2 regions of the Teredinibacter purpureus genome follow, and region 2 is predicted to be linked to the other one. Evidence: predicted binding sites of a transcription regulator. Region 2 holds the regulator's gene; the other holds the start of a gene.
The links. The regulator LexA, encoded in region 2, represses DNA repair genes until DNA is damaged. The targets are predictions, from matches to a motif close to ACTGTNTNTANANACAGT.
Positions count from the first base shown of each region.

Region 1: recA (recombinase RecA) is a predicted target of LexA. The motif match lies at 1,621-1,638, and genes of this name have one in related genera.

Region 1 covers NZ_CP060093.1:61,810-65,505, reverse strand. The annotation lists gene H5647_RS21050 (hypothetical protein) at 1-56, shown strand, start outside; gene H5647_RS21045 (hypothetical protein) at 108-359, shown strand; gene recA (recombinase RecA) at 444-1,487, opposite strand; gene H5647_RS21035 (hypothetical protein) at 1,646-2,602, shown strand; gene H5647_RS21030 (FtsH/Yme1/Tma family ATP-dependent metallopeptidase) at 2,853-3,635, opposite strand.
Region 2 covers NZ_CP060092.1:3,606,568-3,610,263, forward strand. The annotation lists gene H5647_RS15840 (DUF6763 family protein) at 262-582, shown strand; gene H5647_RS15845 (hypothetical protein) at 622-1,038, opposite strand; gene H5647_RS15850 (hypothetical protein) at 1,048-1,308, opposite strand; gene lexA (transcriptional repressor LexA) at 1,562-2,164, shown strand; gene H5647_RS15860 (cell division inhibitor SulA) at 2,190-2,618, shown strand; gene H5647_RS15865 (hypothetical protein) at 2,806-3,063, opposite strand; gene H5647_RS15870 (DUF6586 family protein) at 3,205-3,696, opposite strand, start outside.

The sequences.
Region 1 (3,696 bases), on a different replicon from region 2:
TTCAGGCAGGCCTTGTTACGGCTTTTGTTATAGTTCTAACAATTTACAGGCCTTAGATCTAAAACCGAATAATTTGATAGATAATTTTTTTTGGAAGCTAATTGGACATGACCAAACCAATTTACCCAGGCGTATCAGACAATGTCAAAGAAATTCAGAACCAACTTTGTGAGCTTAGGGCTGGCTATTGGGACGTGATTTTTCACACTAGACTTACATTAGAAGAGAAACGTGGATTCACTTCATACTTTAGGTCTGCAGATAAATACGTAACAGACCATGGAGGTGAAAGTATTTTAGATTCCTTTAATAAAACCTGCAAAGATTGCGGTTTCGAAAAATTAATAATTGGTAAATAATTTCGTCAAAAATGATAGCCATTTAAAAAACATATCGTTCTCGCTTGCTGTTGAACTTTAGGTAACAACAAGCGAGAAACAATCTTAGTGAGGCAGTTGACTCTGATCTTGTTTACTGGATTTTGATGGGAGATATTTTTCACGTATTGCCGTTTCAATTTCCGCCCTAGTCTCGGGATTATCAATAAGAAAACCACATACGTTTGCCTTTCCTTGACCAATCTTATCTCCTTTATATGAGTACCAGGCACCGGATTTATCAATGATCCCATCTTTCACAGCAAAATCTACTATTTCTGCTTCACTATTTATTCCTTTATTATAAATAATCTGGAATTCCGCCTGCTTAAATGGGGGAGCAACCTTATTTTTTACAACTTTCACTCTTGTCTCATTACCTATGGTATCGTCTCCCTCCTTAACCGCACCGGTCCGACGAATATCCAATCTTACTGAAGCGTAGAATTTTAAGCTGTTCCCCCCCGTGGTAGTTTCCGGATTACCAAACATTACACCAATTTTCATTCGAATTTGGTTGATAAATATTACTAAACAATTGGCGTTTTTAACATTCCCTGTTAATTTTCTCAATGCCTGAGACATTAAACGTGCTTGAAGACCAACGTGGTGATCACCCATATCCCCTTCAATTTCTGCTTTCGGTGTAAGCGCTGCAACAGAGTCGATAATGACAACATCTACAGCACCCGAGCGAGTAAGCATGTCACATATTTCCAGTGCTTGTTCTCCGCAATCGGGCTGAGAAATAATTAAATCGTCAATATTTACGCCTAATTTCTCTGCATAAATTGGATCTAACGCGTGCTCAGCATCAATAAATGCACATGTCTTTCCAGTTTTTTGCGCCTCTGCAATAACGCTCAAAGTTAATGTGGTTTTACCGGACGATTCAGGACCATAGATTTCGCAAATTCGTCCATAGGGAAGTCCTCCCACGCCTAGGGCGACGTCTAAACCTAACGCTCCAGTGGAGACGGTTTCAACGTTTAAAGCCGATCGATCCCCCATTTTCATTACTGATCCTTTTCCAAACTGGCGCTCAATTTGACCTAAAGCAGCCGCTAAGGCTTTGGACCGATTATCGTTTTGGCTAATTGCACTTTTCATAACTTTCTTCTCCAGTGTAATGCGGTTTCCCGCTAAGATGGTATTGAACCAAGTAACTAACGTATATCACCTAGAAAGCATGTCAAATTCGATGGAAACCACCGTAGTGCATTGAATTTATTAACTATTTAAAAATGTAAATATTCAGAGAGGTCAGCATGGCCAGACGGAAGATCAGCTTAAACGAATTAGTGGGTAATCTTTTTAATGTTCCTGTACCCCCGATGCAATCTGGAAATCCGGATGAGGCAAAGCCGACTACGATTAGGCCTGATGCCCGGGCTGTCCACTTCTATGAATATCACGCACAAAGACTGGGCGGGTTAAGCATGCAAGACATGATGGCACTTGCACTCAACGCAGTTGCTGCGGCTACGAGTACACCGATTAAAACAGAGTTTGAGTTAGTGGTTGACCGGTTCAAACATCTCTTTCAGGCTCATGGCATCCCCCAGATACACGCCAAACACATTATTGATAGTTTAGGAAACTGCTTTCCTTTGGGGGGGATGACCAATAATGACATTCTCCTGGAGAGCTATTCTCCGTCAGTCAAGCAGGCATTAGCGGATATCTTTGGTGTTCGTACAGATTGGCTCTCAGGCACGGCCGACGCAGCAACGGGTGTTGAGCCAATATACTCAAGAGATTATGCATATCCAATTTGGAATAAACTACGAGCTCCTCTAGAGCTTAAGGGTGTCAAACTTCTATCTCGATCTTTACTTGCGGTAACGTCGGAAAGCGACAACGGAATGGAAATAGAAGGTCAAAGCTACCCTTTCGACGTTCTATTGTTTACGGTTCATGAGTGGCAAGTCGACGCCCATATGAAATTTAAAACGTTTCATTTGAATGGTATATTTTCTATGGCGAATAAAGAAGCTAGGACGTGCTTACAAGCACTACTGATCGCTGTAAATCATTTGGAAGACTCCATTCAACTAATTGGGGCGTCATACAGTCAAGATGCAATCACTAACATGAAACTAGGTTTACTTCCTGTTGATTCTTTTGAAAACGGCTTCCCGTCCCTATGGAATCCCATAGATCGACTATCTAAAAATATCGACAGCGAAACTGAAATGCTTTCCGAATTGTTATTATCAAGCTAAATTTTCATCGATATTTAATGTAATGACTTTCCTACTTATTGAAAGACGCTGTTTTGGCACCCTCAAAAGCCATACTTTCACAATCATGTAGACCAATAGAATGGCTGTGATATCCAGACTTCAAGATTACTCAAATATAACTCCACAAATACACTTCCCTACTTATTAATCTTGCTCGAGAAATTACTCATAGGTAAAGTCACTTGCATTCGCTGCACCTTCAAGAAGAGATTAATCACGTTTCTTTCAATCAAATATCGACTCGCGCCACAAAGTCATGGAGTGCATCGCCGTCGGATTCACCATTCACTTCAAGGTATTTTGCCGCCTCATCTAAAAGATTTTTATTCTCGGCGAGCATTTCACTGACCTCGGCCGTTATGCTTTTTTTAATTTCAACCAACGTATTTGAATTTACACGAGCCTCATATTCATTCGTGACACTATGAAACCAATGATAATCACTAACAAATGCTGATAGCATATTTCTCGCTTGCCTCTCCCATCTTTGATTATCTGTTTGAGTACCAACCTGGCAATCTCCATAGGTAATTTCTTCAGCTAATGCCCCGGCTAACGAAACCTTCATTGCCGCTTCATGAGCATGTATTGTACAGATGAAATCATCGTCGAATTCATAACTAACACTACCTAAAGTAGGTTCTTCAAACACCTTAACCTGTGCCGACAGCTTATTAGGTTTTCTGTTGAAATACCGAGTGGCTAGAAGGTGGCCGGCCTCATGATAAGCAACTCTCGAAACTCGTTCTTCTGTTAATGGTTTTTTTTCTCGAGGAGAGGATAGACACGCTGCAGCCATCGGCATTCCATCATCAAGCGACCGCGTACATTGGCGCCCATATAAAGCACTGATAATATTTACCGAAAACCAATATAGTATCGATAGAATAAATGCGGTATTAAATGATTTAAGCAGTATCTCGGTATGTGGGCTGGTAACCGCTAGGATGTGCTTATTAAACTGTTCGTCGCCTAAAGCAGCTGTAATGAATACCGCACCAAATAGAAACATGCATGTTGATACCCCTCTTGGAAGTACTTCCGCCAAAGTTACCATAATATTTTTCAGCCAA
Region 2 (3,696 bases):
TAGTATTTACCCAAACCACGGTTTTCAGCCAAAGTTTTATAGACTTTTTCTATATTTATGAACCGTCGACTATAACAAAGGGGTTTATAAATCATCATTTATACCCCCCTAGAACCTCTAAAAGTCAGTGCAAATCATAACGTTACAGTGCTTTTACGATAATACGCCTAACAACTGAATATTTCATCCTTGCATTACCCAAAGATAGTGCGAAGCAACAGAAGAAGTGGTAGCGTAAAGTGGTAACGTTGGAGGTTGGTTATGGCAAAGATATTCCCAGTAATCGGTGTCTGGTATCAAGACACGTCAAGCAAGCAACTTTTTGAAATTGTCGCATTAGATGAAGATAATAGCGCCATCGAGATTCAATACGAAGACGGTGATATCGACGAATTTGAACTGGACACTTGGGGGCAATTAAATCTAGTGGTTGCGGCCGCCCCTGAAGACGCTAACGCAGGTTATGGTGCATCATATGCTGAACCGTGGGAAGACAATCCAAACTCTATTAATAGCGGTTATGGCAACCCACTCGAAACGATAGAACCAGAGCCTTTTCTCGGCTTCGACGACAGCCTATAAACATTGAAATAGGCCACAATTAGCACATCACGTTTTAGATTATTCTTTCAGGCAGGCATCCGCTCTACTGTTTAACTGTTTCTTTTGTCTTATTCCCGCGAAAGGGTCATTATCCCGTAGCGGATTTTCCGAAAAATTTTCGCATGCGGCACCCAAAACGGCTTCTTCCTCTGCATCACGTAACCGCTTGCCGGACTTATTTTTACGTAATATTGCGGGCGGGAAGTTTATAACGTAATAAACAAACGTGCCAATGGCCATAGCAGCCCACTTTACGATGTAAGCAAACCCTAAAGCATTTTCCGTTTGGCTCGCCAGCGAATACTCCACATAATCATCATGAATAAGAGCAATAACAAAATACATAAGAAAAAGGAGTACCGTCGACACTATAAGTGTCTTATAACGCCGCCACACCACGCTAAAGACAATAGATTTTGTTAAAAACTTAAACATAGGGTCACCTTAAGACCAAAACGACAAACCCAAAGCGGCAAGTAACATAAGAATACCCTTATCCTTAAATTCCGCACGTAGCTTATCTTCCTCTTCTTTAACAATAACTTCGAGCACCTCTTCAGCGTAGTCTTCTGGCTGTTTGCCATGCAAGTAAATACGTGTTCGTGCCCGCTCGATCGCTTTTTCTCTAATACGGCTATCCACACGCTCCTTCATTCGACAGTACTGACGCCGCATCCCAGCTCCTTTAAATAGAGTATCAAGCATTCACATTCTCCCGTTCTTTACCCCGCCGACCACTTAAACCTAGACCAACAGTTCCAGCTGCAAGTTTAACAGAGCAATACAGAACAACGAACGGTAACTTACGAAAGCAAGGCACTCTATCTCTTTTAGGCCTTACCACGAAAAGCTTGCGCACACACAAACACTGTATATAATACCAAGTACTGTATATTAAAACAGACTGAAATCACTCAGCTTAACCACCAAGCTGCGCCCATTAGACTGGAGACAACGGATGATCAAACTCACGGCAAGGCAACAGCAAATTTTAGATCTAATTAAGGATCACATTCAAGATACAGGCTACCCACCTACACGAGCTGAAATAGCAGAAATACTAGGGTTCAAATCGGCGAACGCCGCGGAAGAACACCTAAAGGCACTAGCCCGAAAAGGCGCCATTGAAATGATCGCCGGCGCATCACGTGGAATCCGCCTTCCCGAAACGCAAACCGGTATCCCCCTCGTTGGCCGCGTAGCCGCTGGCAGCCCCATCTTGGCAGAAGAGCATATAGAAGATTATTGCGATGTCCCCCAAAGCTTTTTTAGTCCTCAAGCTGATTTCCTGCTAACCGTTCACGGAATGAGCATGAAAGACATCGGCATTTTTGATGGAGACTTATTAGCCGTCCACAAAACGGACCAAGTTCGAAATGGTGATATTGTCGTTGCTCGGATAGAAGATGAAGTAACGGTCAAACGATTTAAGCGTGAAAGAAATCGAGCAATTATCGAATTATGGCCAGAAAACCCGGACTTCGACGTTATTGAAGTCGACCTGAGAGATGAAAACTTTGCAATCGAGGGTTTAAGTGTAGGCGTTATTCGTCGCAGCTAATCCCTGTAAACCAGAGGACATTACCATGGCAAATTCAGCACAAAAAATAGCTTATAATCGAAGCTGTGCCAACTCATCGCCCGTCCACTCAAACTCGGCCAGTTTGACCGAGATTGTATTATCCGGATCAAACGGCATCCCTGACTACAACCTAGTGCTACCGATGCTTGCGCACCTAAGCCAGCAAAGCCAATCCAAATGGTTTACGTGGATAGCCCCGACGGGCATTAGCAAAGCACAACTTCAATCGTTCGGCTTTAATTTAAACAATGTGCGCATCATTCACCCTAAAAATGTTAGCGATATTTCTCGAGTATTCTGGGAAGCCCTGACCAACAATACAAGCAGCACTGTTATAGCAGAGGCTGGAAGCCTTACGGAGTCAGATTTTTATACGCTGGATACCGCCTGTAAAAATACTGGCTGCAAAGGGCTACTACTACGATTTCGTTAACGCCCGCGCAGATTTACAAGCTTGTTAGACTTAAACTCGAAGGGGTACAGGACAAAGATTTATAAGTAACATTGCGAGTATTGCCGCACACGCCTTATGGATATGAAGGTTACCCATAGATCATTAGGGCAACCTATTCTGCTGAGTTAAAAATACGTTTAGGTGGTTTACAGCCGAACTGAACACCTTAATGAAGCGTAAACTCTTCAACCTTTCCCTCTTCTCGGCTCTCTTGCTCTTGAGGGTTTGAACTGTCTTGAATATCACTTGCGGCTTCAAGGCCGGCTTCGATCATTGCTTTAGCAATATCAAACTTTGCTTCATTTAAAAAATAAAGTGATTCTTCCGAAAACTTTATTCGTACGAGAGGCTCACTTCCCTCTTCATCTTTTTGTAACGCAATTTCGCCATCCGCTAATTCAACTATCTCGTATAACATTGATATCTCTTTATCGGTACTGCTTTGAGTCATCAGGGCTACCCCCTACCTATTGACAACCTAATATGTGACTCAAAATTGTATCATTTTTTATGCCCGTATTTTCACTCACTCGGTTAAAAATCTACAATCACGCTAAAACGCCTGTCAAGACTCTATAGACAAACCGCGTTGATTATCGATGAAAGCTCTAAAAGCCTGAATAACCCGCTCAACATCCGCAACCGATAGTTCATCCCATTGTTGTGGAGCGGAGCCACTGGAAGCGATTACATTAACAGCGGACGCAGCAAAAGAACGGGTTACCGGTAGCGAGGAGCCTGCCGTATAGAGGTGGTTAATACTAAAATAAAGCTGCGATAACCACTGAGCAGTATCCGTAGCTAAAACCTGAAGTTCTTTTAGCCTAAAATCGTACGCACCCACATCGAGCCGTAGAAGCTCCTCAGCACCCTCTACGACAACACGCCCATTGGTAATTTCTGAGATATAAGCCTTTAACGCAAGATGCAATTGCAATAATGCCGCCTGCAAAAATGCTTGCTTCGCAAAACCGCTCTGACCCACCAACGCATTCAACTGCGTCCGGGCATAGAGCAGCTGCAAATCGACTTTCTTTTGAAATACTTCTGCAGCAGC